One region of the Thalassospira lucentensis genome, then DNA from elsewhere that is predicted to be linked to it. Evidence: predicted binding sites of a transcription regulator. Region 1 holds the regulator's gene; each other region holds the start of a gene.

Region 1 (10,702 bases):
AAAACCGTTTCACGACTATTGTCGAAGTCAATATCAACAACCTTGCGGCTGTGCCTTCCATCGTGTTCGGTCTTCTCGGGCTTGAGGTCTACCTCAATGTCATGCATCTGCCGCGTTCGGCACCGGTTGTCGGTGGTTTGACGCTGGCACTGATGACCCTGCCGACGATCATCATCGCATCGCGGGCAGCGATCAAGGCAGTACCGCCGTCAATCCGGCAGGCTGCCCTTGGACTTGGGGCATCACCGGTACAGACGGTGACCCATCATGTGCTGCCGCTGGCAATGCCGGGCATTCTGACCGGAACCATCATCGGCATGGCGCAGGCGCTTGGTGAAACCGCACCGCTTCTGATGATCGGCATGGTGGCATTCATCGTTGATGTTCCGGGAGGCGCGCTTGATCCGGCGACGGTTCTTCCGGTGCAGATTTATCTGTGGGCTGACAGTCCGGAAAGAGCCTTTGTCGAGAAAACCTCGGCGGCGATCATGGTATTGCTGGGCTTCCTGATCCTGATGAACGGATTGGCCGTGTATCTGCGCAAGAAATTTGAACGGAAGTGGTAAAATGGCTGTTGTAACTCAAAGCGCAATGACGGCAGAGCCGTCAGTCACTAGCCCGAAAATGACGGCCCGTGACCTTAATCTTTTCTATAGTGACAACCAGGCGCTTTTCGATGTCAATCTTGACATTGTCGAACGTCAGGTTACTGCGCTGATCGGTCCGTCGGGCTGCGGCAAATCGACCTTCCTGCGCTGCATGAACCGCATGAATGACACGATTGACGGTGTCACGATCAACGGCAAGGTGACGCTTGATGACCGTGACATCTATGACAAGGCCATCGACGTTGTTCAGTTGCGTGCCCGTATCGGCATGGTGTTCCAGAAACCGAACCCCTTCCCGAAATCGATCTATGACAATGTGGCCTATGGTCCGCGTATTCATGGTCTGGTGAACTCGCGGGACGAGCTTGACGAGATCGTCATGACCTCGCTTGAACGGGCAGGCCTTCTGAAAGAAGTCAAAGACCGCCTGCCGGAACCGGCGACCGGTCTTTCGGGTGGGCAGCAGCAGCGCCTTTGCATCGCACGTGCGGTTGCCGTTAGCCCGGAAGTCATCCTGATGGATGAGCCGTGCTCGGCGCTTGACCCGATTGCGACCGCAAAGGTCGAAGAACTGATCGACGAGCTTCGTTCGAACTACACCATTGTGATCGTGACGCACTCCATGCAGCAGGCGGCCCGCGTGTCGCAGCGCACGGCGTTCTTCCACCTCGGCAAGCTGGTCGAAGTGGGCGAAACCGATCAGATTTTCACCAATCCCAAGGACGAACGCACCAAGGGATACATCACGGGTCGCTTCGGTTAATTCCGGGCAGGAGTATTATTAGATGGCCGACGAAAAACACCATATCGTCAGTTCGTTTGACGAAGAACTGACCCGTTTGAACAATATCATCTCGCAGATGGGCGGGCTTGCCGAAAGCCAGCTGATTTCTGCGATCCGCGCAATCGTGAAGCGGGATTCGGAACTGGCCGAAAAGGTCATTATTTCCGATCATCGTATCGATACGCTGGAACAGGAAGTACAGGATTTTGCCGTACGTCTTCTGGCCCTGCGCCAGCCGATGGCAGATGACCTGCGTCAGGTGGTGACAGCGCTTAAACTTTCCAACGATCTGGAACGTATTGGCGATCTGGCGAAAAACATTGCCAAGCGCGCGCAGGTTCTCAACCAGGTGCCGCCGATCCGTCCGGTTCAGGTGATCCCGAACATGGCGAAGCTGTGCCAGGAAATCATCAAGGACGTTCTGGACGCCTATATCGAAGGCGATGCGGAAAAGGCCCAGCGTGTATGGGCGCGTGATCAGGAAGTTGACGATATGTATAACTCCCTGTTTCGTGAATTGCTGACCTATATGATGGAAGATCCGCGTAACATCACGGCATCGACCCATCTGCTGTTTATTGCCAAGAACATCGAACGTATTGGCGATCACGCGACCAATATCGCCGAAACGATCTATTACCGGATCAAGGGTGAAGACCTGCCGATGGATACTCGGCCAAAAAATGACGCGGCGAATTTCGCTGTCGTAGAACCGAATGAGTGACACTGGAGCATAGGAAGATGGACCCAACGGTTCTTATCGTCGAGGACGAAGCTGCAATCGTAACCATGTTGCGCTACAACCTCGAACGCGAGGGGATGCAGGTTGTCGAAGCCGGAGACGGTGACGAAGCGTTGAAGATTCTGGCTGAAACCCATGTCGACCTGGTCCTTCTGGACTGGATGTTGCCGGTAATGTCGGGGATCGAGGTTTGCCGCCAGATCCGCCGGAAACCGGAAAGCCGCGATTTGCCGGTGATTATGGTTACCGCGCGTGGCGAAGAAGGTGACCGCATCCGTGGCCTTGATACCGGTGCCGACGATTATGTGACCAAGCCATTCGCGATTGGCGAATTGCTGGCGCGTATTCGCGCGTTGCTTCGCCGATCCGGCCCGGCGCAACCACAGGGGCAGTTGATCTATTCCGATATCGAAATGGATTTGGCTGCCCATCGTGTCAGCCGTAACGGCAAGGCCATACATCTTGGCCCGACCGAATTCCGTCTGCTGCGTTACTTCCTCGAACATCCGGGGCGGGTTTTCTCGCGCGAGCAGCTTCTGAACGCGGTTTGGGGTCCGAACATCTATGTCGAGACCCGAACGGTTGACGTACATATTCGCCGCCTGCGCAAGGCATTGAATGACGTCAAGGGAACGCGCGATGTGATCCGTACGGTTCGTGCCGCCGGTTACGCACTGGATGTCGAAGCCGCCTGATCGCGGTTATTCCGGAAGGTGAAACGAAAAACCCCCATCTTTATGATGGGGGTTTTTGTTTTCAGGTGGTTTTCCTGGATTTTACCGGTTTGGCCGATTTTGATGCCGGATCTTCGGCTTTCTGGCGCGCGGTGCGTGGCGCCAGTTCGTTCATCAGAAGCATATCGGCACGACGGAACTTGGCAATTTCGGTATCGATATCTTCCTGCGGGATGTCGCAGGCGGCCAAAACATGGTCGGACAGGCGCAAACCGGTTTCGAGTACTTCGGGGATGGCGGCATCCGCACCGCTGCGTGACAGGGGACCGATATGTGTGATGTCCTGGGCACGGGCAAAGATTTTCAGATGTGGATAATGCTGTCGCAGCAAGGCGACGGTCTTTTCGGTTGCGTGCGGGTTGCCCATGGCAACGGCGGCAATATGGGCCTGTTCTGTATGGGCCGCTCGGAATGTTTCCGGACGTGATCCATCTGCAAAATAAACCGGCAGACCTTCGGCACGGCCGCGTGAAACCTGCTGGGCATCGGATTCAAGAACGATGAACGGGATATCCTTGGTACGCAGCAGACGGGCCAGAACCCGGCCGACACGCCCGCAACCAATCACCAGAACATGCTTCTGAATGCCATCGGTTTCATCTGAAATTTCGCTGAGCTGATCGTTTTCCTTGGGATGAAGTTTCTGTTCGATCCGGTGGCCCAGTGAAATCAGGGAGGGGGTCAAACCCATCGAAATCGCGACAACCGGGATCAGCATCACGGCGATATCAATCGGAACCGCGCCATTCTGCGATGCCAGTGCCAGCATGACGAAGGCGAATTCGCCACCTGCGGCCAGGCTCATGGCAACCCGGATCGATGATGCCCGGTTAAAGCCGATCAGCAGGGATAACCCGAAAAGGACCGCCGCCTTAACGACCAGCAACCCGATCAGCCATAAAATGATGGTACCGGCCTGACCAATGACGACATTGGCATTCACCGACATGCCGACCGACATGAAGAACAGCGACAGGAAAACCCCGCGAAATGGCGAAATGTCGGCTTCGATCTGATGGCGGAATTCGGTTTCGGCCAGCATCACCCCGGCGATGAAGGCACCAAGCGCCATCGAAAGACCGGCGGCTTCGGTCAGGGTACTGGCAGCCAGAACGACAAACAGGGTGCCGATGGCAAAAAGTTCGGGATTTTTAAGGGACGCAATATAACGAAACAGCCGTGGCAGCAGATAACGACCGGCAAGCAGCAGGACGGCAACAGCGCCGACCCCACTTAACGCACTGATCCATGGGCTGGTTTCGGTTCCGGCCTTGCCTGCGGCCTGCACCATGATCAGGAAGGGACCAACCGCAACGTCCTGCAACAGCAGGATGGCAAGGGCTGCACGGCCGAAACGGGTATGCAGCTGGCGCTCATCGGAAAGCTGTTTAAGGATAATGGCTGTTGATGACAGGGCCAGTGCTCCGGCAATCACGATGGAGGCAGGCATATCGTAATTGATCAGCAGCAATACACCGAACATCACCGCCATCGTGACGCCGATTTGCAGAAATCCAAGGGTGGCAAACCGGCCGCCAATCACGCGCAATCGTTCGCGCGACAGTTCAAGACCGATCATGAATAGCAGAAAGACAATGCCAAGCTCGGCCACCGTTGAAATGTCTTCGCGGTCATTGATCAGACCAAAACCAAAAGGTCCGATGCAAAAACCACCGATCAGAAAGCCGATGATCGAGTTTGCACGTAATTTCTGGGCCAGCGGCACAGCAATCACCGCGGCCGTCAGGACAAGGAACAGTTCGAAAAGAACGCTGTGAGACATGTTGGGATATGCGTCCGGCGCAGATGGGCGTGTAAAGGAAACTCGTTCAAATCAGGATAGCGGAAATACCCCTATGATTTCTATGGAAATTTCGCGTATGCGAAGACATCTGTGGTAGACGACACGTATTAAGAGTAAGCGACCGTGGCGATTACGTTCGGCGTGCTTACCTGTGTGGGAACAGCATCACACAGCCATCCAAAAGGGTTCCGCGGCGGGACGACACGGCTTGCTATTCTGTGTTCGGAATGCCATGTTCCGCTGGCCCGTTAAAGGGCACAAAAATAATCACAATTTTCCCCCATACGAGCAGGCCGACATTGGAACAGTTCATCCCCTATTTGCAGATTATTGGTGGTCTTGTGCTTTTGACGGCCGGTGGCGAGTTCATTGTTCGCGGCGCTGTTGGTCTTGCACTGCTAATGGGTGTTTCCAAGGTTATCGTCGGCCTGACCGTGGTGGCCGCCGGAACGTCGGCCCCGGAATTCGTAGTGTCGCTGAATGCGGCACTTGCCGGTTCGGGGGATATCGCGATGGGGAACGTTGTTGGTTCCAACATTGCCAACATTCTTCTGATCCTTGGTGCGACGGCTGTTCTGAAGCCAATCGCAGCGTCCCGGACCATGATTGTTCGCGATGGTGGCACCATGTTGCTGGGCACTGTACTGTTCATCGGTCTTTGCATGTTCGGTGTTGTGGAGCGTTGGGCAGGAGCGGTGATGCTGCTGGTTTTGGCGGCGATCTGGTATTTCACCTACCAGCATGACAAAAAAAGCCCGGGCGAAGCCAGCCACCTGCACGAGGAAGAAGTCGACGAAGTCGGCGAGGTGCCAAGCGGTTGGCTGAAACCGATTGTTGCGACCGTTATCGGTATTGTCGCCCTGACCTATGGTGCCGATCTGCTGGTGAATGGCGGTGTTTCTGTTGCACGTCAGTTCGGCGTTTCCGAAGCCGTGATTGGTTTGACACTTGTCGCGTTCGGAACGTCACTTCCGGAATTGGCCGCATCCATTGTTGCGGCGTTTCGCGGGCATTCCGATGTCGCGCTGGGCAATGTGGTTGGTTCAAACCTTCTGAACCTGCTGGTGATCATCGGTGGTGTGTCGCTGATTGCGCCGATTGCGGTGCCTGATCAGATACTGCAATCCGATCTGTGGATCATGTTGGCGGTGACCGTTCTTTTGCTGGTTGTCGGCTATTTCCTGCGCGGCGTGTCGCGGATTACGGGGATTGTCTTTGTTCTTGCCTATCTTGGATATGTCGCAAGTCTGGTTACCGCATGATCCATCTTACGTGCCTGAAACCGTTCACACGGTGATGGACCGGCAGGCAGGTTTGATTGTAAGTTCCGGAATTACTGAACTAAATGATGGCGGCCTGCGTTCGAATGCGGCCGCCTTCCCCGGAAAAGGGGACGCATCTTGACGGACGGGATGGAAACCGGATGACAGGGATAATGCCGAAAACGGTCCTTGTGACAGGGGCTGCGAAGCGTATCGGACGGGCTTTATCGCTTGATCTGGCCGCGCAGGGATATGATGTTGCCCTTCATTGCCATTCCTCGCGCAGGGATGCGGAAAGCCTGGCGGATGAAATCCGTGCCCTTGGCCGTCGTGCCTGCGTTATTTCGGCCGATCTTGGCCGGGAAGAAGACACCGGGCGTGTCGTGCGCGAGGCAACGGCTGCACTGGGCCCGATTGGCGTTCTGATCAACAACGCATCCACCTTTGAGTATGATGATATCGGCACCGCCACGCGCGAAGGCTGGGACTATCATATGGAAGCCAATCTGCGTGCGCCGTTCGTACTGTCGCAGGATTTCGCCAAACGGTTACCGGACGGGTACAAGGGTGCCATCATCAACCTGATTGATCAGCGCGTCTGGAATCTGACACCGCATTTCATGACCTATACCTTGTCCAAGGCAGGTCTTTGGACCCTGACCCAGACGCTGGCACTGGCATTGGCACCGCAAATCCGGGTCAACGCCATTGGCCCCGGTCCGGCATTGCCTAGTGTTCGGCAAACACAGGAAGTTTTCGATCAGCAATGCGATCAGACTCCCCTGAAAATTGGGACAAACCCGCAAGAGATTTGCGACGCGGTACGATTTTTCCTTGCCGCGCCAGCCATCACCGGGCAAATGTTAGCGCTTGACGGCGGGCAGCACCTGAATTGGGCGCCCAGTGGCGAACAGAATATGCCAGAGGAATGATGCATCGGGCTTGGGTTCCGGACATCTGGCCGCAGAAGCGCAGCACAAGGAAGACCAGACCATGACCGCAGGCCTTAAGCAGGACGATAACATTACGACACTGCCCTATGCAGATCATGCAGGCAGTTTGCGTCGTGTATTCGTTCGCGACATGGTGGTCGAGACATCCATTGGCGTATATGACCACGAAAAACATGCCCCGCAGCGGGTGCGCATCAATCTGGATCTTGCCGTACTTGAAGGCGAAGGTGTCCAGAATGACGATATTGCCACTGTTTTAAGCTACGAGGATCTGGTGACAGGCACGCGGGAAATCTGCCGTGACGGTCATGTGAACCTTGTGGAAACCCTTGGGGAAAAACTGGCCGATATGTGCCTGGCGGATCGCCGGGTGCGCAAGGTAAACGTCCGGGTTGAAAAGCTTGATGTCTTTGACGACGTTGCGGCGGTCGGGGTCGAAATAGAGCGCTTTAATATCGCGCGCTGATCGCATCGGTAAATCTGCGTAAAATTTACTTTTGTTAACGGTTTTGGACGGGGACTCTGTGATTCCTCTAGGCCGAATCGCTGCCGCCCTTATGCACAAGCATCTGGGGACGTGGAATCAAAGGAAAATATTCTTTTTTGACTCCTCTATTACCGAATGTTTTCAGGTTGACAGTATTTTTTGTAAATTAAATCAATAACTTAACTTGTTTGCTCAATAAATGTGCACTTCATAGAACGTTAAGACTCTCAAGGGGTGTAGCAAAGAGCCCCCCTATTACCCACAAACTTATCCACAGCCTTGGTGGACATCTTTTTCCGGTCGCGATTCTGTGAAGTGATGTTGCGGCGTTAATCTTTTTGAGTATTGTCGGAAGCCACTTTGAGAAGTGACGGCCATCACAACTTTTGATTTTTAATAAATCTGCCGGAGACGCCTGATGAAGCCTGAAACCCCATCCGAAAACCCCGCTCGGGAAATCGGATTGTCGCTTGAAAGCGATGATTATGACGGGGGAGCTGCGCGTGGTGTCGAGGCCATCAAACATGCGCTGAAAACCATGCCGGGTTCGGCGGGTGTCTACCGCATGATCGATGACAAGGACCGGGTTCTTTATGTCGGCAAGGCCAAGAACCTTAAAAAGCGTGTGGTGGCCTATACCCGCCTGATGCAGTTGCCGATACGGATCGCCCGTATGGTCGCGCAGACGGTGCGTATGGAAATCATCACCACCCATACCGAAGCCGAAGCGCTTCTGCTTGAATCCAACCTGATCAAGAAGCTTAAACCGCGTTACAACATCCTGCTGCGCGATGACAAAAGCTTCCCCTATATCCTGATCACCGAGGATCACGATTATCCGCGCATCGTCAAACATCGCGGGGCACGGGCCAAGGATGGCAGTTGCTTTGGGCCGTTTGCGTCCGCCTGGGCCGTGAACAACACGATCAATCATCTGCAGCGGGCTTTTTTGCTGCGGTCCTGCACGGATGCGGTGTTTGCCAACCGCTCGCGCCCGTGTCTGCTGTATCAAATCAAACGCTGTTCCGCGCCGTGCGTGGACCGGGTTGCCAAGGCCGAATATGACGGGCTTGTCGATATCTGTCGTGACTTCCTGACCGGGCGTAGCCAGAAAATCCTCAAGCAGCTTGAAAGCGACATGCTGGCGGCATCCGAACGCATGGATTTTGAACAGGCCGCGATGTATCGCGACCGTATCCGTGCCCTAAGCCAGATACGATCGCATCAGGATATCAATCTTGAAGGCGTTGAAGAGGCCGATGTGATTGCCCTGCATCACGAAGGTGGGCAAAGCTGCGTTCAGGTGTTCTTCTTCCGGTCCGGGTCGAACTATGGCAACCGGTCCTATTTCCCGCGTCATGAACAGGGGGCTGAGATCCCCGAAATCCTGTCGGCCTTTGTCGGGCAGTTCTATGCCGATAAACCGGCCCCGAAACAGGTTCTGCTGTCGCACGAGATCGAAGGCCAGGAACTGGTCGAAACCGCGTTGTCGATCAACAATAACCGCAAAATCACCCTGCAGGTACCCAAGCGCGGCGGTCGGCGCAAGCTTGTCGAACATGCGATGAACAATGCAAAGGATGCGCTGGGGCGTCGTATGGCCGAAAGCGCGTCACAGCGCAAATTGCTGGAAGATCTGGCCGATAAACTGGAACTGGACGGTACGCCGGAACGGATCGAGGTTTACGATAACAGCCATATTCAGGGCACCAACATGGTCGGCGGCATGATCGTTGCCGGGCCCGAGGGCTTTATGAAAAGTGCCTATCGCAAATTCAACATCAAGGGCGACATCGCACCGGGTGATGACTTTGCCATGATGCGCGAAGTTCTGACCCGGCGTTTTGCCCGTGCGCAAAAGGAAGATCCGGACCGGGAAAACGGCACATGGCCAGACCTTTGTCTGATTGATGGTGGTTTGGGGCAGCTTGGCGTTGCCCGCGAAGTGCTTGAGGATTTGGGAATCGAAGATGTGATGCTGGTTGGGGTCGCCAAGGGTGTCGATCGGAATGCGGGCAAGGAAGTCCTGCATATCCCCGGAAAGCCGCCCGTGCGCCTCGATATGCAGGACCCGGTTCTATATTTCATCCAGCGTCTGCGCGATGAAGCCCACCGCTGGGCGATTGGCACACATCGCGCCAAACGGTCCAAGCAGATCGGCAAAAGTGTTCTGGATAATGTGCCCGGCGTTGGCGGGGCACGCAAAAAGGCATTGTTGCATCATTTCGGGTCGGCACGCGGCGTGGCGGATGCCGGTTTGACCGATCTTGAGGCGGTGGACGGCATCAGTGCCGCCCTTGCACGCAAGATTTACGATCATTTCCACGGCGAAAACTGATCCCGGTTACCGGCTGTTTCATAACAGGTTTGTTGCAATTGAACGCGGCTCTTGTGGTAACTGCCCGGAGACATTAATAATTGCCTCGCATCGGGGAGACAGAAAACGCTTCGCCGGACCGTTCGATACAATACCCGCAAACAGGCCTGTTTATGAAAAACCAGATTCCCAATCTGCTAACCTTGTCGCGCATCATTGTGATTCCGGCTCTGGTTGCGTCCTTTTATATCAGCGGACCGGTTGGTAACTGGATCGGGTTTGCGCTGTTTGCCTTTGCCGGGGTGACGGACTTTTTTGATGGTTACCTTGCGCGCAGCATGAATGTTGTCTCGCCGCTTGGCCGGTTCCTTGACCCCATTGCTGACAAGCTTCTGGTCGCTGCCGCCCTGATGATGATGGTTGCGTTTGAACGCATTTCCGGTCTGGCCATTTTACCCGCCGTGATCATCATGTGCCGCGAAATCATGGTGTCGGGTTTGCGCGAACATCTGGCCGAACTGAAAGTGCCATTGCCGGTGACGGTTCTTGCAAAATGGAAAACCACGGCACAAATCCTTGCCATCGGGTTTCTTCTGGTTGGCGATGCGTCGCCCGACATGATCCCGTCGATCCTGATCGGTGATATCCTGTTGTGGATTGCTGGGCTTGTGACGGTTCAGACAGGGTATATCTATCTTCGCACCGGGCTCAAGCATCTCGACTGACACCTATCGGAAGGATCAGGTCGCGCATGACACGTATATCTGTTCAGGAACAGGATTTTGATCCGGGTGCCGAACTGGCAGCCCTGACCGAAGGTCGTACCGATATCGGGGCAGCGGTCAGTTTCGTCGGGCTGGTGCGTGATATCCACGGCGGGGACAGCGTTTCCGCCCTGACACTTGATCATTATCCCGGAATGACCGAACGCGAACTTGAAAAGATCGCAGACGAAGCCGCCAATCGCTGGCCGCTTGATGATGTGCGGATCGTGCACCGGTTTGGGCGTAT
Region 2 (10,702 bases), 2.1 Mb from region 1:
AGGGCATTTTGCGCGCGCAACTGATCGGCAAAGCTTGCCAATACTACATAGTCCCCCGCAAGCGGCACTGCAACAAGCTTGTCATGCGCAGTGGTTTCCGGTGCGATCACGCTGACCTCGTCGGTCATGATACCGGTATCGGTCAGGGCAGCGGTTTGGGTTTCGGTAATCGGTGCGACCGGTTTTGGCGGGGCGACATATCCGGCAACCGCGGCATCGGCTTCGCCCTGCGGGTCAAAGGGGCCTTCGTTGCGAAGCGGGGTACGGTTATAGTCGGGGGTGAACTGGTCCTGTGCGCTTGCGATTTCGACCGGGGCAGCGGTCCCTTCGTCATGTCTCACCGGGCGCGGCGGCAGATCGGTTTTGACAATCACGGCCGATGTGCGGGCACCGGCTTTGGGTTGTGACCAGTCTTCGCCGGGCGCGTTAACGGCATAAATTGCGGGTTCGGCGTCGCGGATTTTCTGTTTGATCGATGGGGCGCCCGGTTCGGCCAAGGCAACGGCATCATCCAGCAGGACATTGTCCTGACAGACGTCTTCTTCAAATAACGGGCGATGCAGGGCGCAATCGCGTTCGGCAACAGCCGAGACCGCATGATCCGTGGTGCTTTTGCCCGTGGTGACATAGCTGATCAGATCGCCGGCCAGCTTGGCCACCGTAAGTTCCACCGGACCACCGCACGCCGCCAGTGCCAGCGGTGCCGCCACCACAAGTATCTTTTTCAAAACGTCATCCCCCGCAGGATATAAATTGTTCCACGGTGAATGTTGATTGTGACGGGTTAAGATTACGTAAGTATCGAGGGTCAATAGACAAACAAAAACGGCCCGGAAATTTCCGGACCGTTTTTAGTCGTAATCAAAAGACAGAAATCAGTCTTTTTTGATTTTCGGCGGAAGCTGCACACGCAAATGCAGTTCCTTGAGCTGGCGGTCATCGACCTCGGCCGGGGCATTCATCATCAGATCCTGCGCCTGCTGGTTCAGCGGGAAGGCAATGACTTCGCGAATGTTCGGCTCGTCAGCCAGAAGCATGACGATACGGTCAACACCCGGGGCAGAACCACCGTGCGGCGGGGCGCCGAATTTGAACGCGTTGATCATGCCGCCAAAGCGGTCATCAACGACGTCCTTGCCGTAACCGGCAATCTCGAACGCCTTATACATGATGTCCGGGCGGTGGTTACGAATGGCACCCGACGACAGTTCGATACCGTTACAGACGATGTCATACTGCCATGCCTTGATATCAAGCGGGTTCATGCTTTCAAGGGCCTCAAGGCCGCCTTGCGGCATCGAGAACGGGTTGTGGCTGAATTCGATCTTGCCGTCGTCGTCTTCCTCGTACATCGGGAAATCAACGATCCAGCAGAATTTGAACATGCCGTCTTCACGAAGGCCCAGTTCATCGCAAACCTTGTCGCGCGACTTGCCGGCAAATTTCGCGGCAGCCAGTTCCTTGTCACAGGCAAAGAAGACCGCATCGCCATTGGCAACGCCGGTGACTTCCTTGATTTTCGCGATACGTTCGGCATCAAGGTTCTTGGCAATCGGGCCTTTGGCTTCGCCGTTTTCATCATAAACGATGTAACCAAGACCAGCCGCACCTTCTTCGCGTGCCCAGGCGTTCAGCTTGTCAAAGAAGCTGCGCGGGCGGCCTGCGGCCCCCGGTGCCGGAATGGCGCGAACCACCGAACCCTTTTCGATGTTCGAGGCAAAGATGCCGAAATTCGAACCACGGAAGGCTTCGGTCACGTCAGACAGGATGATCGGGTTGCGAAGGTCGGGCTTGTCCGAGCCGTATTTCGCCATCGATTCATCAAACGGAATGCGCGGGAACGGAAGCGGCGTTACGTCACGACCACCGCCGAACTCGACAAAGATGTCATGGAGAACCGGTTCGATCGCGTCAAACACGTCGTCCTGGGTGGCAAAGGCCATCTCGAAGTCGAGCTGATAAAACTCGCCCGGCGAACGGTCAGCCCGGGCGTCTTCATCGCGGAAGCACGGTGCGATCTGGAAGTAACGGTCAAAGCCCGAAACCATCAGAAGCTGTTTGAACTGCTGGGGTGCCTGCGGCAGGGCATAGAACTTGCCCGGATGCATGCGCGACGGTACCAGGAAGTCACGCGCACCTTCCGGCGAGCTTGCCGTCAGGATCGGGGTCTGGATTTCAAGGAAGCCCTGTGCGGTCATTTTCTGACGCATCGCCGAAATCACACGCGAACGCAGAACGATGTTCGAATGAACACTTTCGCGACGCAGGTCAAGGTAACGGTGACGCAGGCGGATTTCCTCGCCATATTCGGCATCGCCAAATACCGGCATCGGCAGAACGTCGGCCGACGACTGGACTTCGATATTGGACGCGTAAACCTCGATCTCGCCGGTCGGCAGGTTCGGGTTGACGGTTTCGGCGGTACGTTTGACGACCTTGCCATCCACCGTGATCACACTTTCGGCGCGCGACTTTTCAAGAACCGCGAAAAGCGGGCTTGAAATGTCGATCACGATCTGGGTGATGCCGTAATGGTCGCGCAAATCGACAAACAGAAGGTTGCCGTGGTCGCGCTTGCGGTGGATCCAGCCGGACAGGCGCACTTCCGCATCGGCGTCAGAGGCGCGCAACGCATTACAATTGTGTGAACGATAAGGATGCATGGTCTTTCCAGGTTGCTTTGTATGCTTGGTATTTCGGGCCGCAAATTTGGCGCAAAGGTGCATGGCTGCACCGCGCTGTCAAACAAAAAAGCACCGCAAACCGACCACCCCGGTCAATTGGGGGCGGTCAAATCGGGTGATCTGTCTGTTTGCGCGACGCGGCGCTTGAAATTCTGCGGTATAAAACGCTGCCAAAGGCCTGCCGTCAAGTGCCCGTCGCAATGGTCTGCATTGCTGGCCGGAATTTCAGGTTGGCGGCGCACCGATGCCCTGCAAATCCTTGACCTTTACAAAGCGGATCAGACGCCCGGTTTCGGGGCGGACATCCGCCCAGTGATCAACGTCAAATTCATACTGGCAAAGTCCGCAGGTGGGAAATTTGCGCTTCATCTGCAACAACGCCTCGCCGTCACCATCGCCAAACAACTGTGCGGCGAAATCCTCCATCCCCGGATTATGGCCGACCATCATCACGCAACGCGCTTCGTCATGAGTCTGGACAAGGCTGTCAAGCAACACCTTCTCGCTCGCCATATAGAGGTCTTCGTTATAGATCACGTCTGACGTGCTTGCAAAATCGCGCCCCAGCAACGTCAATGTCTGCACGGCACGTGCCGCGGTCGAACACCAGATCAGATCAGGCACCAGTCCCTGATCCTGCAGGTAGCGCCCCATCACCGGGGCTGCCTGTTCACCGCGCCGGTTCAGTTCCCGGTCATGATCGGACCGGGATGGATCGGTCCAGCTTGATTTTGCATGCCTGAGCAGGAGCAGTGTCTTCATAAAATCGGTATCCGGTAATCTCGCGAAAGGCAGACTTTTGCATGTCACATAGGGCGCTGTGAAGCCATCATAAAAACTGACTTAAAAATTTAAGAAAATTGCACCCCGACAAGCAGTTATCCTATACTCCAATCGCAACCGGGGCCTGTCGCCTTATTTCAAGGACACAAACCCACTTTCGCAGGAGGCATAGCGTGACCCACGCCGCCGTTATTCAATCAAGCGCAATCACACTTGATTCGGACAAGCGCTTTATAAACCGCGAACTTTCGTGGCTGGCCTTTAACGGTCGCGTCCTTGAAGAGGCCCAAAATCAGCGTCATCCGTTGCTTGAACGTGTACGGTTCCTGTCGATTTCCGCCAGCAACCTTGACGAATTTTACATGGTTCGCGTTGCCGGTCTGGTCGGGCAGTTGCGCGCGGGCATGACCAAGGTCAGCCAGGATGGCATGAGCCCGTCCGAGCAGCTTCGTGCGATTACATACGACGCCAACCAGTTGATGCAGGATCAGCAGCGCATCTGGCAGCAGCTTAGCACCGAGATGGAAAAGCACGGCATTTCCGTGATCGGGCCGGAAGATCTGACGCAGACGGACCGCAAATGGCTTGATGGCTATTTCATGCGCGAAATCTTCCCGACCCTGACACCGCTTGCCATTGATCCGTCGCATCCTTTCCCGTTCATTCCGAACCTTGGCTTTGCGATTGTCATGCAGCTGTTTGACCCGGCGGATGGTCACAATATGCGCGGCCTGATCCCGGTGCCGCCGAAGATCGGCCGTTTCCTGCGCCTGCCGGGCCGCACCGAACGCTACCTTCCGCTGGAACAGGCGATTGTGCTTTATCTGGATAAGCTGTTCCCCGGTTTCGACATGATCGAACATGGCCTGTTCCGTGTCATCCGTGACTCGGACGTTGAAATTGAAGAAGAAGCCGAAGATCTGGTGCGCGTTTTCAAAACCGCGCTGAAACGCCGTCGCCGCGGCAGCATCATCCGGCTTAAAGTCAATGCCAAGATGCCCGAAGACCTTCTGGATTTCGTGGTCGATGAACTTTCAGTCGCACCTGAGGAAGTCGTCAAGGTTGATGGTCTTCTGGGGGTTGTTGACGTCAAACAACTGATCGATTCCGATCTGCATCATGATCTGCTGTTCCCGCCATACGGCGCGCGTTATCCCGAACGGGTGCGCGACTTTGGCGGTGATTGTTTTGCCGCGATTGGCAAAAAGGACATCGTCGTTCATCACCCGTTCGAAGATTTCGACGTCGTTGTGCAGTTCCTGTTGCAGGCCGCACGTGACCCCGATGTTGTCACGATCAAACAGACCCTTTATCGCACATCGGAAAACAGCCCGATTGTGAAGGCCCTGATTGCCGCCGCCGAGGCCGGCAAATCGGTTACGGCCATGGTGGAGCTTAAGGCACGTTTTGACGAGGAAGCCAACCTGCGCTGGGCGGCGGACCTTGAGCGTGCCGGTTGTCAGGTGGTTTATGGTTTCCTTGACTGGAAAACGCATGCCAAGGTGTCGCTGGTGGTTCGGCGCGAAAGCCACGGGCTTCGGACCTATGTGCATTTCGGGACCGGCAACTATCACCCGATCACCGCGAAATTCTATACCGATATTTCGTTCTTCTCGTGCGATCCGGCATTGGGGCGTGACGCGGCCAGTATCTTTAATTTCATGACCGGCTATGCCACCCCGCGCTCGCTTGAGAAAATCGCCATTGCACCGCATACATTGCGCCCGACCCTTCTGACCCATATCGATCAGGAAATCCAAAACTGTCAGGCGGGCAAACCGTCGGGCATCTGGGCCAAGATGAACAGCCTTGTCGATCCGGTGGTGATTGATGCGCTTTATCGCGCCAGCCAGGCCGGGGTACATATCGAACTGGTGGTGCGCGGCATTTGCTGTTTGCGGCCGGGTGTGCCGGGCTTGTCAGAAAATATTCGCGTCAAATCCATTGTCGGTCGGTTCCTTGAACATTCGCGCATTGTCGTCTTTGCAAACGGCGCGAAACTGCCATCGCGCAAGGCCAAGGCGTTTATTTCATCCGCCGACTGGATGCCGCGCAACCTTAACCGTCGTGTCGAAACGCTGGTTCCGGTGGAAAACCCCACTTGCCAACGCCAGATTGTCGAACAGATCATGATTGCAAATCTGAAAGATACGGCGCAGGCTTGGTACCTGCAGCCCGACGGGTCATATGAGCGGTGCGAAGCAGACGAAAATTCATTCTCCTCTCATCAGTATTTCATGACCAACCCGTCACTTTCAGGCCGTGGCAGCGCGCTTAGCGAGGAAGATCCGAATGTTCCCGTGCTGCAGCTTGATGATTAACGAGTGCATACCTAGACAGGTTCAACCAACCGCATGCTGACTGACCAAAGGGTTTCCAACCGTATTGCCATCATTGATGTTGGCTCGAACTCGGTGCGTCTTGTTGTGTTTGATGGCATGACACGCGCACCGGCCCCGATTTTCAACGAAAAGGTGATGTGCGGCCTTGGCCGTGATCCGGAAAATACCGGACGGCTGAACCCCGAAGGCGTTGAAATGGCAACCGCTGCCCTGCGGCGGTTCGCCCGGCTGTTGCGTGCGATGAAGGTCACACGTGTCGATATCCTTGCCACCGCTGCGGTCCGTGCGGCCAGCGACGGGCAGGCATTTTGTGATCGCGTGCATGCGGAAACCGGTTTGAACGTCAAGGTGATTGACGGGCTTGAAGAAGCCCGTCTTTCGGCCTTTGGCATTATTTCCGGTGATCGCCGTGCCACCGGCATCATGGGTGATATCGGTGGCGGGTCGCTTGAACTGGTGTTGCTTGAGGAAGGCGAGATCAAAAAAAGCGTCAGCGTCCCCTTGGGCGCCATGCGCCTGCATGCGGTATTCGGCGCCGACCGTACCCGGCTTGAGGCAGAGGTCAAAACTCATCTTGATACGGTCGACTGGCTGCATGAAGGTGCGGGCAAACCGCTGATTGCGGTTGGCGGTTCGTGGCGTTCGATTGCCAAGCTTTATATCGCGCAGGAAAACTATCCGATTTCGGTCGTGCATAATCTGACCATGCCACGTGCCGAAATCGCGGAACTGACGCATATCATATCCCAGCAAAGCCGTGTGTCGCTTGACAAGGTTGGTGGTGTTTCCAAACGCCGCATTGATAGCCTGCCGCATGCGGGCCTTGTCATGAACATGCTGCTTGAACGCATGCAGGCCAAGGAAGTCGTCTTTTCCAGCCATGGCCTGCGCGAAGGCTGGATGTATGAAGCCCTGCCCGACGAATTGCGCGAACGCGATCCGTTGCTTGATGCCTGTCTCAGCTTTGCCGAAGACGGCGAACGTTTCCATCAGCATGGCGAGGAACTTTATCGCTGGTCGGCACCGATCTTCCGCGAACAGCCGGGGAATCTGGGCCGGTTGCGCCTTGCTGCCTGTATCATCGGCGATGTCGGCTGGAACGAACATCCCGATTACCGGGCGATCCAGAGCTATAACCGCATCCTGCATCACCCCTATCTTGATCTGAACCATCATGACCGGGTGTTCCTCGCCTATACCATCGGGTCGCGCTATACCGGCAATTTCAAGGGTGACGAATCCAGTGACCGGCTGCTTGACGATGATACGCGTAATATCGGTCGCCTTTACGGTCACGCCATCCGCCTTGGCCATACCCTTTCGGGGGGTGTTGAAGGCATCCTTCCCGGTACGGCGCTTGTTCATGAAGACAAGACGCTTACACTTCAGATGCACAGGGACTTCGCGGCACTCAACGGTGAAGTCGTCGAACAGCGTTTATCAAAACTTGCCAAACTGATGGATTGCGAAAGCCAGGTCGTCATCGTCGATCAGCTTCCCCAACCCTGACCAGGCATGCTATGCTGGGGCTGCTTCCCGAAGCACCCCGTCCGCGGAAAGGGCTGCGCCCGGTCTTAGATGACATATGAACCACACGGTTTCCTTGCCTGTCTGGCGGACACAGGCTTAAGCACAGGGGAATCGTATGTCTGCTTCGCGCACATCGAAATCCGGAATATTTGACGGCCGTCTTAACCTTGAACAGCAGCGCAAGCGCGCCAAGGAACTGCTGAAATCCGCCCGAAGCCAGCAGGCCGATGCCCAAACCCGGATTGCGGCCCACCTGCCCGGCAAAAGCATTGATGATCTGCAACTGGCCGATAGCCAGCTTGTCATCGCGCGCGAAAACGGCTTTGCCAGCTGGCCGAAACTGAAATCCCATATCGACCGAATTACCGAACATCAGCGCCAGATTGCATCGGGGCATCTGCCAATACTTGATACCCCGCAAACCCTGCATCTGCGTTGTGGCTCGGACATCAGACATGGCCTTGAACTGGCCGGTTTTGCTGGTGCCTTTATGGAGTTTTCCGATCCGTTCTGTCAGGGACCGGTGCCCGATGTGCCCCTGCCCGACTTTATCGAAACGCGGGTACGCTTTATCGCATCGTCCTATCGCATCGATTTTCCCGATGCGCTATCCCGTCTGCAACGCGAATATGCCGGGCTGGCGACATTGGGCGATTATGATCATGTCGTGCTGTGGTTTGAACATGACAGCTACGATCAGCTTATACTGGCCTTCCTGCTTGATTTCATCGCCACACTCCGCCCGCAAACCAGGCTTGACCTGATTTGTGTGGATCGGGTGCCGGGGGTTGAGCGTTTCATCGGCCTTGGTCAGCTTTCGCCCGAACTGCTGATCTGGTGCTGGGACAATGCCCGTGCGCCGGTTTCGGATGACATGCTGACATTCGGTCAAGCGGTCTGGCCCGCGATCCGTGCCTCAAACCCCGATGCGCTGCGCGCCATCATCGATAACGGCCAATCGCCAATCCCCTGCATGATCGCGGCCCTTGATCGGCATCTGCGTGAATTGCCTGATCCCGAAAACGGTCTTGGCCTGACGCAGAAACTGACGCTGCAAATCATCCGGGATCATGGGCCGATCACGGCGGGCAAAATCTTTGGCCACCTGATGCGAAGTTATGACCCGCTGCCGTTTCTGGGCGATTTGATGTTTTGGGATGTGCTTGTTGATATGAGCCGGGCGAAAATGCCGCTTTTCACCTATCCCGAAGACCCGAGCCAGACGCCCTGGCCGGACCGCACCCTGTCGCTTTCTGAAACCGGCAACGAAGTCCTTTCCGGCACCCGGAATTTCATGGCGTTTTACACCGGGGAACGATGGGTTGGCGGCATCCGGATTAGCGGTGCAACAGGACCTTAAACCAGCTTTCGCGTCACCCTGAAAATCTCGCCCCGCAGCCATTTATGCGGGGCGCTGGCGGCGTTGCGCACATGCCAGGACTGGGCAAAGCTGTATTCAGGGAAATCAAGCGGGAAGGTGCAACTGCCAAATCCCGCCATAACATTGCGTTCAAGCCGCGATGGCAGCGATGCGATCACGTCCGTTGCGCGGATCAGGCTTGCGATGCTGGCGAAGGTTGATGCCTGCAAAACCGTGCGACGTTTGCGCCCGATGGCGTGCAATGCATCGTCCACCGCCGAATGATCGTTATTACCGATGATCACACGCGCATGGGCCACGTTGCAGTACCGGTCCAGCGTATCGGGTGGCACGTCATGGCAATCGGCATCGTAAAAGCAGGCCATATGTTCACGAAACAGGGTCTGCTGCGCGACATCGCCAACATTTTCGGTCATATGCAGGCCAATCGCCAGATCAAGCTGGCCGCTGCGCAGCCGGTCGATCACGTTGGTATCGCCATGGATCGGCAAAATCCGAAGCCGGATATCGGCGGCATAGCCGCGGATGATGCGAAACAGTTCAGGCATGATTACCGCCACCTCGTAATCGTTGGTGCCGATCACAAAGCGGGCTGATTGCGCCGGATCATTCGGATCAAAGGCATCAACGCGGGCAAGGTTGCGCAAATCCTGCAACAGGATGCGCACCCGCCCGGCCATTTCATCGGCATGGGCGGTCGGCGTAATGCCCCGCCCCGACCGGACAAAAAGCGGATCACCGACAATCTGGCGCAACCGGTCGAGCCCGTGGCTGACCGTCGGTTGCCCGACACCAAGGCGATTGGCCGCGGCGGTTACCGATCCCTCGTCATAGATCGTCAGGAAAAGCCGCAGCAGACGATAATCAAGGTCCAATTCATCGATGTTCATACATGAATACTATCACCTTGATCGAATTGATCATATGGGAAATCAGGTGCAGTTTCATTTCATTGACGGGCCAATGCCCACCACCGATTACCGGAGAAATGAAACCATGAAAATCCTCGTTACCGGCGCCACCGGCCAGCTCGGAAGCCTTGTTGTCAAACATCTGCTGGACCGCGTCCCGGCCAGCCAGATTGCAGCCAGCGTGCGCAATATTGCCAAGGCACAGGAAATGGCCGCCGAAGGCATTGATGTCCGCCATGGCGATTTTGATGATCTTGCCCTGATGACCAATGCGTTCAAGGGCATTGATATCGCGCTGATCATTTCGGGTGAAACCGATGTTGAAACCCGCATCAAACAGCACCGGACCGCGGTTGATGCCGCCAAGGCCGCCGGTGTCAGACATCTCGTCTATACCAGCTTCATCGATGCACGCCCTGAAAGCCCGTTCACCTATGCCGCCATCCATGCCGACACGGAAAGCTATATCAAGGCAAGCGGCCTGTCCTTCACCTTGCTTCGCAACAGCTTCTATACCGACCTTCTGATGGCGGGCGTTCCGCATGCGCTTGAAACCGGTGATTTTGGTGCCCCTGCCGGCAATGGCAAGGTCAGCTACATTCCGCGTAATGACCTTGCCGAAGCTGCCGCCACCGTGCTTGCCAATCCGGCCGACCATGTCAATCAGACCTATGACCTTTCGGGCACGCCGATCGGCTTTGCCGATATCGCCGCCATCATTGCCGACGCAACCGGCAAGGATATCCGTTATGTCGATCTGCCGCCCGAAGTCCATACCGGCATTCTGGCAAGCTTTGGCCTGCCTGACCATCTGATCGAGGCGCTAAGCGGCATGTATGTTGGCACGCGTAATGGCGATTATGAACAAACCAGCGATGATTTCGCCAAGGTTGTCGGCCGCGCACCGCAAAGCACCGCAGATTTCCTGAAAGCGGCGCTGAAATAATCCGCCGCAGTCAAAAAACGGACAAAAACGAAAAACGGGCCAAAGCTGGCCCGTTTTTTCATGTCTTCGATTGGATCGCGGGATTTAGTCCTGAGCTTCAAGCTCGACAAATACCACTTCGCCGT
Region 3 (10,702 bases), 1.5 Mb from region 1:
TGGCGCATGGCATGGCGCTTCGCGGTCACCTTTCGGGTGCGATCGTTGACGTCGTGACCGCCCACTTCAACTCCGATATGTCGTCCGACGAAGCCGTCGAGCGTCTTGTCGAAGCAGTTGAACTGGCCAAAGACTAATCTCATCTGACCTGTGCAGTCACACTGACTGACAACGCGCCGGCCCCGGATATATCCGGGGCCGGATTCCCGCTACTTTAATTGTTTGAGGCAAAGGGTATGGGGGCTTCTTCAAGCACCGAAAGCAACCTGACGGCCAGCATACAACGCCATCTTTCGAAGATCGTTGTTGCACCGTCCTTTGCTGCGTCCCTGTTTTTTGTCTACGGGTTCATCCTGTGGACAGGCTATATGGCGTTTTCGAAATCGCGCATGCTTCCGGTCTGGGATTGGGCTGGTCTGCGGCAATACGAACGCCTCTGGCAAATGGAACGCTGGCATGTTGCCATCGAGAATCTGCTGATTTTCGGCGGTCTCTTTATCGTTATCTGCCTGTTTCTTGGCTGCCTGCTTGCAGTCCTTCTGGATCAGCGCATTCGCGCCGAAGGCGTACTTCGCACTATTTTCCTTTATCCGATGGCGCTGTCATTTATCGTGACCGGCACCGTCTGGAAATGGCTTCTCAATCCGGGCCTTGGTCTGGAAAGCATGATGCATGACCTTGGCTGGACCAGCTTCAAATTCGACTGGCTGGTGAATTCGGACATGGCGATCTATACCGTCGTGATCGCAGCCGTCTGGCAGGCATCGGGTTTTGTCATGGCAATGTTCCTTGCGGCATTGCGCGGCGTCGATCAGGACATCATTCGCGCAGCCTATATGGATGGCGCCAGCCTGCCCCGCATCTATTTCGGCATTATCATCCCGTCAATCCGTCCGGTTTTCCTCAGTGCCATTGTCGTTCTGGCCCATCTGGCCGTTAAAAGTTTCGACCTTGTCATTGCACTTACCGGTGGTGGACCGGGTTATTCATCCGATCTTCCGGCCACCTTCATGTACACGATGGCCTTCCAGCGCAACCAGCTGGGCGTGGGTGCCGCAAGTGCCATGATGATGCTGGCGACCGTAATGGCAATCATTGTGCCGTATCTTTATTCCGAACTGCGCGGAGGCAAGAAAAATGGCTGATATTCAGCATTATAGCCACGACGCAGGCTGGAAGCATACCATACTGCGCGGGTTGCTTTATCTCGTTTTGATCCTGTTCGCCGCCTACTATTTGTTCCCGCTTTTCGTGATGATTTCGACCTCGTTGAAATCGCTTAGCGAAATCCGGGAAGGCTCGCTCATTTCGCTGCCGCGTGTCGTGACCTTCGATGCATGGACCTATGCGTGGAACGAGGCCTGTGTGGGCGTTGAATGTTCGGGGATCAAAATTTACTTCTGGAACTCTGTCAAAATGGCGGTTCCGGCGGTTCTGATCTCGACCTTCCTTGGTGCGATCAACGGTTATGCGCTGACCAAATGGCGCTTCAAGGGTGCGAATATCGTCTTTGCCCTGCTGCTGTTTGGCTGCTTCATTCCGTTCCAGGTCGTTCTGCTGCCGATGTCACAGGTTCTGGGATCGCTTGGTCTTGCAAGTTCGACCACGGGCCTTGTTCTCGTGCATGTCGTATACGGTCTGTGCTTCACCACACTGTTCTTCCGGAACTATTATGTTTCGATCCCGGATGAACTGGTGAAAGCTGCAACCATCGATGGCGCAGGATTCTTCACCATTTTCTGGCGTATCATTCTGCCGATCTCGACCCCGATCATTGTGGTGTCGGTTATCTGGCAGTTTACCCAGATCTGGAATGACTTCCTTTTCGGTGCTTCCTTCGCCTCGGGCGACAATGCACCGATGACTGTCGCACTCAACAATATCGTCAACACCACGACCGGCGTGAAACAGTACAATGTCGATATGGCCACAGCCCTGCTGACCGGCCTGCCGACCCTGCTTGTTTATGTTCTGGCCGGAAAATACTTCGTCCGCGGCCTGACCGCCGGTTCGGTGAAGGGATAAGCAAATGGCATCACTCACCCTTGATAAAGTTCGCAAGGCCTTCGGTCCTGTCGAGGTTCTCAAAGAAATCAATATTGCTATTGAAGACGGCGAGTTCCTGGTTCTGGTCGGCCCGTCGGGTTGCGGCAAATCCACCCTTCTGAACCTGATTGCAGGTCTTGAGGGTTCCAGCGACGGGGAAATCCGCATCGGTGATCGCGTGATCAACGACGTGCATCCCAAGGACCGCAACATCGCGATGGTGTTCCAGTCCTACGCGCTTTACCCAAATATGACCGTTCGCAAGAACATTACCTTCGGTCTTGAGATCCGTGGTGTTTCGGCGGCAGAACGCGACAAGGCCGTTGCCGATGTTGCCAAACTGCTGCAGATCGAAGCCCTGCTGGACCGTAAGCCATCCCAGCTTTCGGGTGGTCAGCGCCAGCGCGTTGCAATGGGTCGGGCGCTTGTTCGTGATCCGGATATCTTCCTGTTCGACGAACCGCTCTCGAACCTTGATGCCAAGCTGCGCGTCGATATGCGTACCGAGATCAAGAAACTGCATCAGCGTCTGGGTGCCACCATCGTTTACGTGACCCACGACCAGATCGAAGCCATGACCCTTGCCTCGCGCATTGCGGTCATGAAAGATGGCATCCTGCAGCAGTTCGATACGCCGCAGAATATCTACGAACGCCCGAACAACATTTTTGTTGCCGGCTTCATCGGTTCGCCTTCGATGAACTTCATCAATGCAACCCTGATCAATGACAATGGCAATCTGGCCGTATCGATCAAACGCGATAACGACCCGATCATTCTGCCGCTGAAAGATGCACCGGAAAGCTATCAGGGCTATGTCGGCAAAGATGTCGTTTTTGGCATCCGTCCGGAAGGCCTTACGCACAAGCGCACCGGCTCCGACCAACCGGGCAGCCAATATGTCAATTTCGACTGCAAGGTCGAAGTCATTGAGCCGACCGGTGCCGACACCATGACGGTTGTCGAAATCGGCGGAAAGGAAATCGTTGCGCGCGTCCGGCCAGACCGGGCACCGCAACCGGGCGAGATGATGACATTCTCGGCCGACATGTCTCAGATCAGTCTGTTTGATCCGGTAACGGAACTTCGGATCTGATCTGATCGGCGGGTGGTTCTGGGGGCCACCCGCCGTTCTTCTCTTTGGGGTATCGTATCACCTTGATCCCCCTGATACCAAAAAGGCCCGGAAACATCCGGGCCTTTTTGGTATCAGGTTTTGGCAACGCGCCGTGGCAATGCAATCGTGACCTCAAGCCCGCGTCTGGGCAAATTGCGTAGCCGTACCGTACCGTCATGGGCATCTATAACTGTTTTCACAATCGACAGACCAAGGCCGCTGCCCCCTGTAGTACGTGCACGTGATCCTTCGACACGGAAGAATGGCAGGAAAACATTTTCCTGATGTTCCTCGGCAATGCCCGGCCCCTCGTCCCGAATGGAAATCAGCACCGTGTCGGCTGTCGCATCCAGACTGACATAGGCACGATAACCGTATTTCAGGGCATTTTCGATCAGGTTGGTGAAGGCACGTTTCAAGGTTCCCGGCCGACAGGTCAGACGGATGCTGCGCTTGTCGCCAAATGAATGCGCTTCATCCCCGCCCCCAAAAACCGTATGCACCGAACTGAACCGAAGCGGCTGAGGCCCCTCAAAACTGACAGGTCGACCAAGATCAGCGTAATCGTCGCAAATCGCTTCAAGCACCGAAGTGAAATCAACAGTGCGCTCTTCTTCCTTGTGAATCCAGTCACCAAGGAAATCGAGCGCATCATTCAAAAGCCCGTCCATTTCATCAAGGTCACGCAATACGGTTTCGCGCAACTCATCATTATCGATAAATTCCGCACGCAGACGCAGGCGCGTACTGGGCGTGCGCAAATCGTGTGAAATCGCGGCCAGCATGCGGGTTCTATCCCCCAGCATGCGTGAAATCCGTTCGCGCAATCCGTTATAGGCCGCGGCCATTGATCTTGCCTCGGTCGGGCCGCGTTCCTCAACCGGGGGGCCTTCGACTTCGTCGCCCTGACGAATGATCGCCTCGGTCAGATTTTTGAAAGGCCCGGCCAGAAGGTCGGCTAAGGCAGCGAATACCGCCAACACCGCGATAACCCCGACCAGAAAAATCAGAAAAACCATGGATGGCGATGCATAATCCGACCACAGCACCGAATGGCTAAGCAGCATCCGCATGCCTGATGGCAACATGATCTCGATACGGGCTTCCAACCCCTGACGTGCTATTTCCCGCGATAGACCGGCAAAAAACAGGCTGGGATTTTCGGCCGTTTCAATCAGGTCACGCTGTTCGGAACCAAGGCGACCCCGACGAAAATGGACCTTTACCGATGTTGGCCAGCCTGTATCGGCTAAACGCGCAGGCATTGCGATATGTTGTGCCGGGCGCGAAAACAGAAGAATTGTACCGATGTCGTCAGGTGGTAGAACACGGACAGAAAGCCCGTCACGCGCGGCTATATCAACGATATTTCCCTGTAATTCCGGGCTTTCCGCGATCAGGATCAGTTCGCGAATGGTAAAGCCCAGCGTATAGGCACGGCTGATCCGTTCGCTTCGTTCGATAATGTATTTCGATGCGATTGAACTGATCCCGGCGATGATGACACCACCGACCATCATGATCATAAAGATGCGTCCGCCCAGCGTGCGGGGCTTGAACCGCCGCATATATTCGGAAAACGCACCAATCTGATCTGTCATGGATCGAATTCCTAGACGGTCCTCGTATCGGCGCAGAACTGATAGCCGATCCCGCGCACTGTTTTGATCAGTTTGGGATTTTTGGCATCTTTTTCAATTTTCCGGCGCAGGCGGCTGATCTGGATATCGATGCTGCGATCAAACGGGATCGAACTTTGACCGCGCACGATATCGACAAGCTGTTCGCGCGAAAGCGCACGCTTGTTATGCTTTACCAGTGCCAGCAACAGCGAAAATTCCCCGGTCGACAAATGCACCGCAACATCATCCAGATCACGCAATTCGCGTGATCCAATGTCGAGCGTCCAGTCGGCAAACAGGATTTTCTGGGTCTTGGTTTCTTCGTGATGGACCTGTGTCACGGTGCCGGTTTCAAAACGACGGAACACGGCACGAATACGTGCCAGCAATTCGCGCGGATTGAACGGCTTGGTCAGATAATCATCTGCACCCAGTTCCAAACCAAGAATACGGTCCGTATCCTCACCCACCGCGGTCAGCATGACGATCGGTACCTTGGAATTGCGGCGCACATCCCGGCACAGCGCAAAACCATCCTCGCCGGGTAACATGATATCAAGGATCACCAGATCAATATTCCAGTCGCGAAGCGCACGATGCATCTCCGCCCCGTCGGAAACGGTGGTGATACGAAACCCGTGCTGGAGCAGGAATTTTTTCAGGAGCTTCTGGATTTCCTGATCGTCATCGACAACCAGAATATGGGGTTCACGTCGCGTACTCAGTCTCCGCCTCCCTTCGGTCGACAGGTCCGTAACCGGACCGTGGCGCGGAGTTTAGTTCATATCGTTGCAGTATTGAACCATTTTACCAAACGGACAGGATAAATGAAAAAGCCGGGGAGAGAATCCCCGGCTTTTGATCTACAAATCCTTTGCATACAGAGACTTATACAACCTATTTTAGGTCATAAACTTTCGTGCTGCCCGATACTTCGCTTGCTACGATCAGCATGGCGTTGCCCGTCGGGCTATCTTTTGGCTCAACAAACAGCATGCCTTCCGGTGCAAGTTCACCCGCGGTACCTGCTTCCGGATTACCGGAAAAACGACGATCTGAATGATAGGTCACGAATTGCGGATTGGTCGGATTTGTCAGGTCATAGACCATAAATCCGCCCTGGCGTTCCAGACCAATGAAAGCATAAGGCGTACCATTGACGTAACCGGTTGCCAGACCTTCGGGTTCCGGCCCCTTATCATCAGAACGGTCATCACGGCTGTAGTTCTCGGTGTCAGATGCATTGAACACATTGCCATAATTCGCGGCCATGTACTGTTCAAACTTGTCACCACTGTCAAAGACCATATTACCATCGGCATCAAGGACAGAGAACGAACGTGCGCCATAGCTATAGATCACGTCGAAATCACCATCACCATCCGTATCCCCCTGCGCCGTGGTCGTTTTCAGACGTCCAAGGTTTTCGTCCTTCTGCAAGGAGCTAGCATTCGGGAATGCGACCGGATCAAGGGTCAGTTTGCCAACGCGGGTTTCTTCGCTGTAACCGTCGTAATCGCGAGAATCCCCTTCATTTGCCGTCAGGACCCAGGTTTTGCCGCCGATTTCGATCGTATCAATCGTATCTGGCATATACATGCCCATGACCGGCCAGGTGCGAATGTTGATTTCGCCGTCCTTGTCGCTGGCATCAAACGCGTTGACCGAATGATCCTTGAAGCCAAGACCGGCAACCCGGATAACATTTGCGGTCTCAATATCGATGACCGCCACCGCGTTGTTTTCCTGAAGCGAAACATAAGCCGTTTTGCTGTCTTTCGAGACGGCGATATATTCCGGTTCGATATCCTGTGCCACGCTCGAAGTGCCCGGGTTTGACGTGCGCATGCCATATGGCAGGTCCGTCCCGTTCAGGAATGCGAAGGAAATATTCCGCACATCGGCATCCGACAGATCGGCAAGATTTCCGGACACGGGAATAATCGAAATGCTGCCTTCGGGATCATTGTCGAATGCGTCGTTCGGCTCCCCTTCGTTCGCAACCAAAACGTATTTTCCATCCGGGGTAAACTTGATCATGTCAGGCAACGCGCCGACAGTTACCGCAGCAATGAAATCACCATTGGTGTCGAAGAAGACGGCCTTGCCCGGTGCCTGTTTGTCGTCATTCTCGACCGCGGCGGCAACGATGTTGCCATGGATGGCAACGCTGTTTGCTGCCTTACCCCAGGTTGCAAGTTCGATCGAGCCAAGTTTGGCAAGTTTGTCCGGGTTCGACATATCAAGAATATCGATTGCCTTTTCACCGCCATTCACGACGAAAATGCGCTTGCTTGCCGGATCATAAGCCGGGATTTCAGCCGCACCTTCGTCAAAAAGACCGGTGCGATATTCACCCATCGGCACAATCGAAAGCGGTTTGGCCGCTGGCGAGGCCGTATCGACCGTCATGGCCATGTTGCTCGAATGAGGCGCCGTACCACAAGCCCCAAGAAGCACAGACATCGCTACAGTCGCCATTAAAGAATAACGCATAAATTCCCCCTGATGTTCGGTTTAATCGTGGCAGATAACCTGCTGATAACGCGTAACAGTTTGATGACGACAAGGTGACAGTTTCATAAATATCGGGCACTGCACGATGCTCCAAACGCCATCGGCCAGCGTAAGACATCAAAGGTTGAAAGTTTTCAGGCAGGAACAGCAAAATGGCCGCAATCAAGATCGCCATTATCGGTGCAGGAATGGCCGGTTTAAAGGCAGCAGCCACGCTTCACCGGATCGGTGTGAACTTAACGGTCTTTGAAAAAAGCCGCGGCATGGGTGGACGTCTGGCGACACGGCGCACTGAATTCGGCAATTTCAATCACGGCGCCCAATATGTCACTGCCCTTCATCCTGATTTTAGGGCGTTCCTGCATCAGGCGGAAAACCGGAAAGCAGCCCACAACTGGAACCCGAACCTGCATCGTGGAGCTTTGGCGCACCTGGATATGCCGTCGCAATCAATCACAGACGGCAATGCCGCCAAAGATATCTGGTATCAGGGCGCACCGCAGATGAACAAACTGATCACCCCGCTTCTGGCACCGTTTGAAATCTGCACGCAACACCGCATTACCCGTATCGAAACCGCCGGACCGTGCAATTTTGTCCTGCATGACGATTTGGATGGTGAATTCGGCCCGTTTGACGGTGTGATCGTTACCGCGCCAGCCCCGCAATCGGCAGAATTGCTGCAACCGCTTGCCGCACGATTTGATCCGATTGCCGATGTTGAAATGGCCCCATGCTGGGCTGTGATGATCGCTTTTGCCAAACCGTTGCCAACGGCATTTGACGCGATGATCCATCCTGATCCGGCGATAAGCTGGGCGGCGCGCAGTGGCGATCACCGTCATCTGATCCACAAGCCATTCCCCGACCTTTGGGTTTTGCATGCCAGTCCCGAATGGTCCCGCGACAACCTTGAAGAGGACAAGGAACGCATCGCATCCCGATTGCTCGATAAACTGCGCGCGGCAAGTGGTGCCAAACTTCCCGATGTGATTTCAATAGACGCCCATCGCTGGCGATATGCCCGAACAATCACGCCACTTGGCCGAAGCCATTTGGCCGGAATGAACGGACGCATAATTGCCGCGGGTGACTGGTGCCTGGGGGCAAGGGTAGAAGCGGCATGGCGCAGCGGAAAATGCGCCGCACACGCCATGATCGAAGCTCTAATCGGGTGATCGGATGGCCCGAAATGCCAACGGTAAACGACCTGAAAAGGCGAACCTGCCGAACAAGGTTTGCATGACCTGTCATCGGCCCTTCGCATGGCGACGCAAATGGCGCGATTGTTGGGACGATGTCAAATATTGCTCTGCCCGTTGCCGGGATCATCGCGAACATAACAAGGGCGGCACCAGACGACAGACTGACACCGCCCCATAAATCCGGTCTTGCTTAGGATCGACCTAACGGCGAAGTGCGTGTAACTGATTGATCAGCCCCGCCGTTGAAGCATCACGCGCATCGGCTGTTTCATTCCCCTGCACCATCGGCAGCAATTCCTTGGCAAGCTGCTTGCCAAGTTCAACCCCCCACTGGTCATAGGAATTGACGTTCCAGATGATGCCCTGAACAAAGATTTTATGTTCATACATTGCGACCAGACGCCCCAGCGTAAAGGGATCAAGCTGCTTATAGAGGATCATGGTGCTGGGCTTGTTCCCGGCAAAGACCTTTTGCGGGGCCAGAACATCAATCTCGGCCGGGGACAGATTGCCACCGGCAAGTTCATCGCGGACTTCCGCCTCTGTCTTGCCGCGCATCAGGGCTTCGGCCTGCGCAAAGCAGTTTGCGACCAGTTTGTCATGGTGGTTCGATAACGGGTGCAAGGCATTCGCCGCAACTATGAAATCAACCGGGATCAGTTCTGTACCCTGATGGATCAACTGATAAAAGGCGTGCTGGCCATTGGTGCCGGGTTCGCCCCAGATGATCGGACCGGTTTCATAATAGATCGGCTTGCCATCGCGGGTAACGGATTTGCCGTTACTTTCCATATCGGCCTGCTGCAAATAAGCTGGCAGGCGCGAAAGATGCTGGTCATAAGGCAGGATCGCCTGACTGGAAGCCCCCAGAACATTGCGATACCAGACCCCGATCAACGCCAGCGTTACCGGAATATTCCGGTCAAGCGGAGCTGAACGGAAATGGTTATCCATCACCTGTGCGCCACGCAGCAATTCTTCGAATTTCTCGTACCCGACCGCAAGAATGATCGGCAATCCGATAGCCGACCAAAGGCTGTATCGCCCACCGACCCAGTCCCAGAAACCAAACGCGTTGTCAGTATCAATGCCGAATTCTGCAACCTTGTCCAAGGCAGTTGACACCGCGACAAAATGCTTGGCAACTGCACCTTCATCTTTCAGCAAACCAACCAGCCAGTCACGGGCCGAATAGGCATTTGTAAGGGTTTCGTCGGTGGTGAAGGTTTTGGATGCAATGATGAAAAGCGTCGTTTCCGCATCAAGGTTTTTCAGTGTATCAACGATATGCGCACCATCGACGTTGGAAACGAAATGGCAGCGAATACCGTCGATATGATACGGACGAAGTGCCTCGTTCACCATGACCGGCCCAAGATCGGAACCGCCAATCCCGATATTGACGACATCGGTGATCGCCTTGCCGGTATGGCCTTTCCAGTCGCCGGTATGCACGCGCGCGGCAAAGCGTTTCATACGTACAAGGACTTCCTTGATGTCGGGCATAACGTCCTTGCCGTCAACCATCACCGGATTACCATCCAGATTGCGAAGGGCTGTATGAAGAACAGCGCGATTTTCGGTGACATTGATCCGGTCACCGGCAAACATCCGTTCGCGCCAGCTTTCGACATTGGCTGTTTCCGCCAATTCGCGCAGCGCGGCCATCACATCATCGGTGATCAGGTTTTTCGAATAATCGATAAACAGATCATCCTGTGTAACGTGGAAACGGTCGAACCGTGCCGGATCGTCGGCAAAGGCTTTGCGCAAATTCAGGTTCTTGGAAACTTCTGCGCCCAGTCGATCAAGCTTTTCCCAGCAGGTCGTCAGATTTTCTGTGGACATTCCACCCTCAGCTTCAAACAGATAGCAAACAATATCGGTGTCATGTCAAAACACTAACACGCCGATACGACCATTTGTGGGACAGTGTGTGGGACATTTTGATGGCAATCTGGCGGGAACAGGATTGCCATCGCATGAATATTATCCGGCCAATCAGTTCGCGGAAAGGAATTCCGAAACCTGTGCCTCGGTCGGAAGGGCTGCAATCGCACCACGTTTTGTTGCGGTAATCGCCCCAACCGCATTGGCAAAGCGACAGGCGGCTTCGACCTTTTCCGCGGATTTCAGCAATTCCGGATCTTTGAGCAAACGTGACAGGAAGCCTGCGGTAAAACCGTCCCCTGCCC

Evidence for each region. Region 1 encodes PhoB, which activates phosphate uptake and scavenging genes when phosphate is short. Its sites were predicted from a motif close to TNTCATAAAACTGTCA; they were not measured.
Region 2: a site for PhoB is predicted at 3,524-3,539, ahead of R1T41_RS15120 (RNA degradosome polyphosphate kinase). Genes of this name have one in related genera too.
Region 3: a site for PhoB is predicted at 7,335-7,350, ahead of R1T41_RS19585 (choice-of-anchor I family protein). Genes of this name have one in related genera too.

What each region holds. Positions count from the first base shown of each region.
Region 1 covers NZ_CP136684.1:1,014,133-1,024,834, reverse strand. Annotated here, with positions in the region: gene pstA (phosphate ABC transporter permease PstA) at 1-566, shown strand, start outside; gene pstB (phosphate ABC transporter ATP-binding protein PstB) at 568-1,371, shown strand; gene phoU (phosphate signaling complex protein PhoU) at 1,394-2,116, shown strand; gene phoB (phosphate regulon transcriptional regulator PhoB) at 2,134-2,829, shown strand; gene R1T41_RS05365 (cation:proton antiporter) at 2,891-4,651, opposite strand; gene R1T41_RS05360 (calcium/sodium antiporter) at 4,972-5,934, shown strand; gene R1T41_RS05355 (SDR family oxidoreductase) at 6,108-6,866, shown strand; gene folB (dihydroneopterin aldolase) at 6,928-7,353, shown strand; gene uvrC (excinuclease ABC subunit UvrC) at 7,793-9,712, shown strand; gene pgsA (CDP-diacylglycerol--glycerol-3-phosphate 3-phosphatidyltransferase) at 9,865-10,416, shown strand; gene moaE (molybdopterin synthase catalytic subunit MoaE) at 10,443-10,702, shown strand, end outside.
Region 2 covers NZ_CP136684.1:3,111,894-3,122,595, reverse strand. Annotated here, with positions in the region: gene R1T41_RS15135 (SPOR domain-containing protein) at 1-728, opposite strand, end outside; gene aspS (aspartate--tRNA ligase) at 876-2,663, opposite strand; gene R1T41_RS15125 (SixA phosphatase family protein) at 2,910-3,446, opposite strand; gene R1T41_RS15120 (RNA degradosome polyphosphate kinase) at 3,641-5,788, shown strand; gene R1T41_RS15115 (Ppx/GppA family phosphatase) at 5,822-7,318, shown strand; gene R1T41_RS15110 (DUF1835 domain-containing protein) at 7,455-8,699, shown strand; gene R1T41_RS15105 (LysR family transcriptional regulator) at 8,696-9,610, opposite strand; gene R1T41_RS15100 (SDR family oxidoreductase) at 9,717-10,577, shown strand; gene rnd (ribonuclease D) at 10,662-10,702, opposite strand, start outside.
Region 3 covers NZ_CP136684.1:4,043,072-4,053,773, forward strand. Annotated here, with positions in the region: gene R1T41_RS19555 (ABC transporter substrate-binding protein) at 1-137, shown strand, start outside; gene R1T41_RS19560 (carbohydrate ABC transporter permease) at 237-1,145, shown strand; gene R1T41_RS19565 (carbohydrate ABC transporter permease) at 1,138-2,025, shown strand; gene R1T41_RS19570 (sn-glycerol-3-phosphate ABC transporter ATP-binding protein UgpC) at 2,030-3,142, shown strand; gene R1T41_RS19575 (ATP-binding protein) at 3,256-4,764, opposite strand; gene R1T41_RS19580 (response regulator) at 4,776-5,510, opposite strand; gene R1T41_RS19585 (choice-of-anchor I family protein) at 5,683-7,281, opposite strand; gene R1T41_RS19590 (NAD(P)/FAD-dependent oxidoreductase) at 7,455-8,480, shown strand; gene R1T41_RS19595 (DUF2256 domain-containing protein) at 8,485-8,685, shown strand; gene pgi (glucose-6-phosphate isomerase) at 8,709-10,355, opposite strand; gene R1T41_RS19605 (PfkB family carbohydrate kinase) at 10,509-10,702, opposite strand, start outside.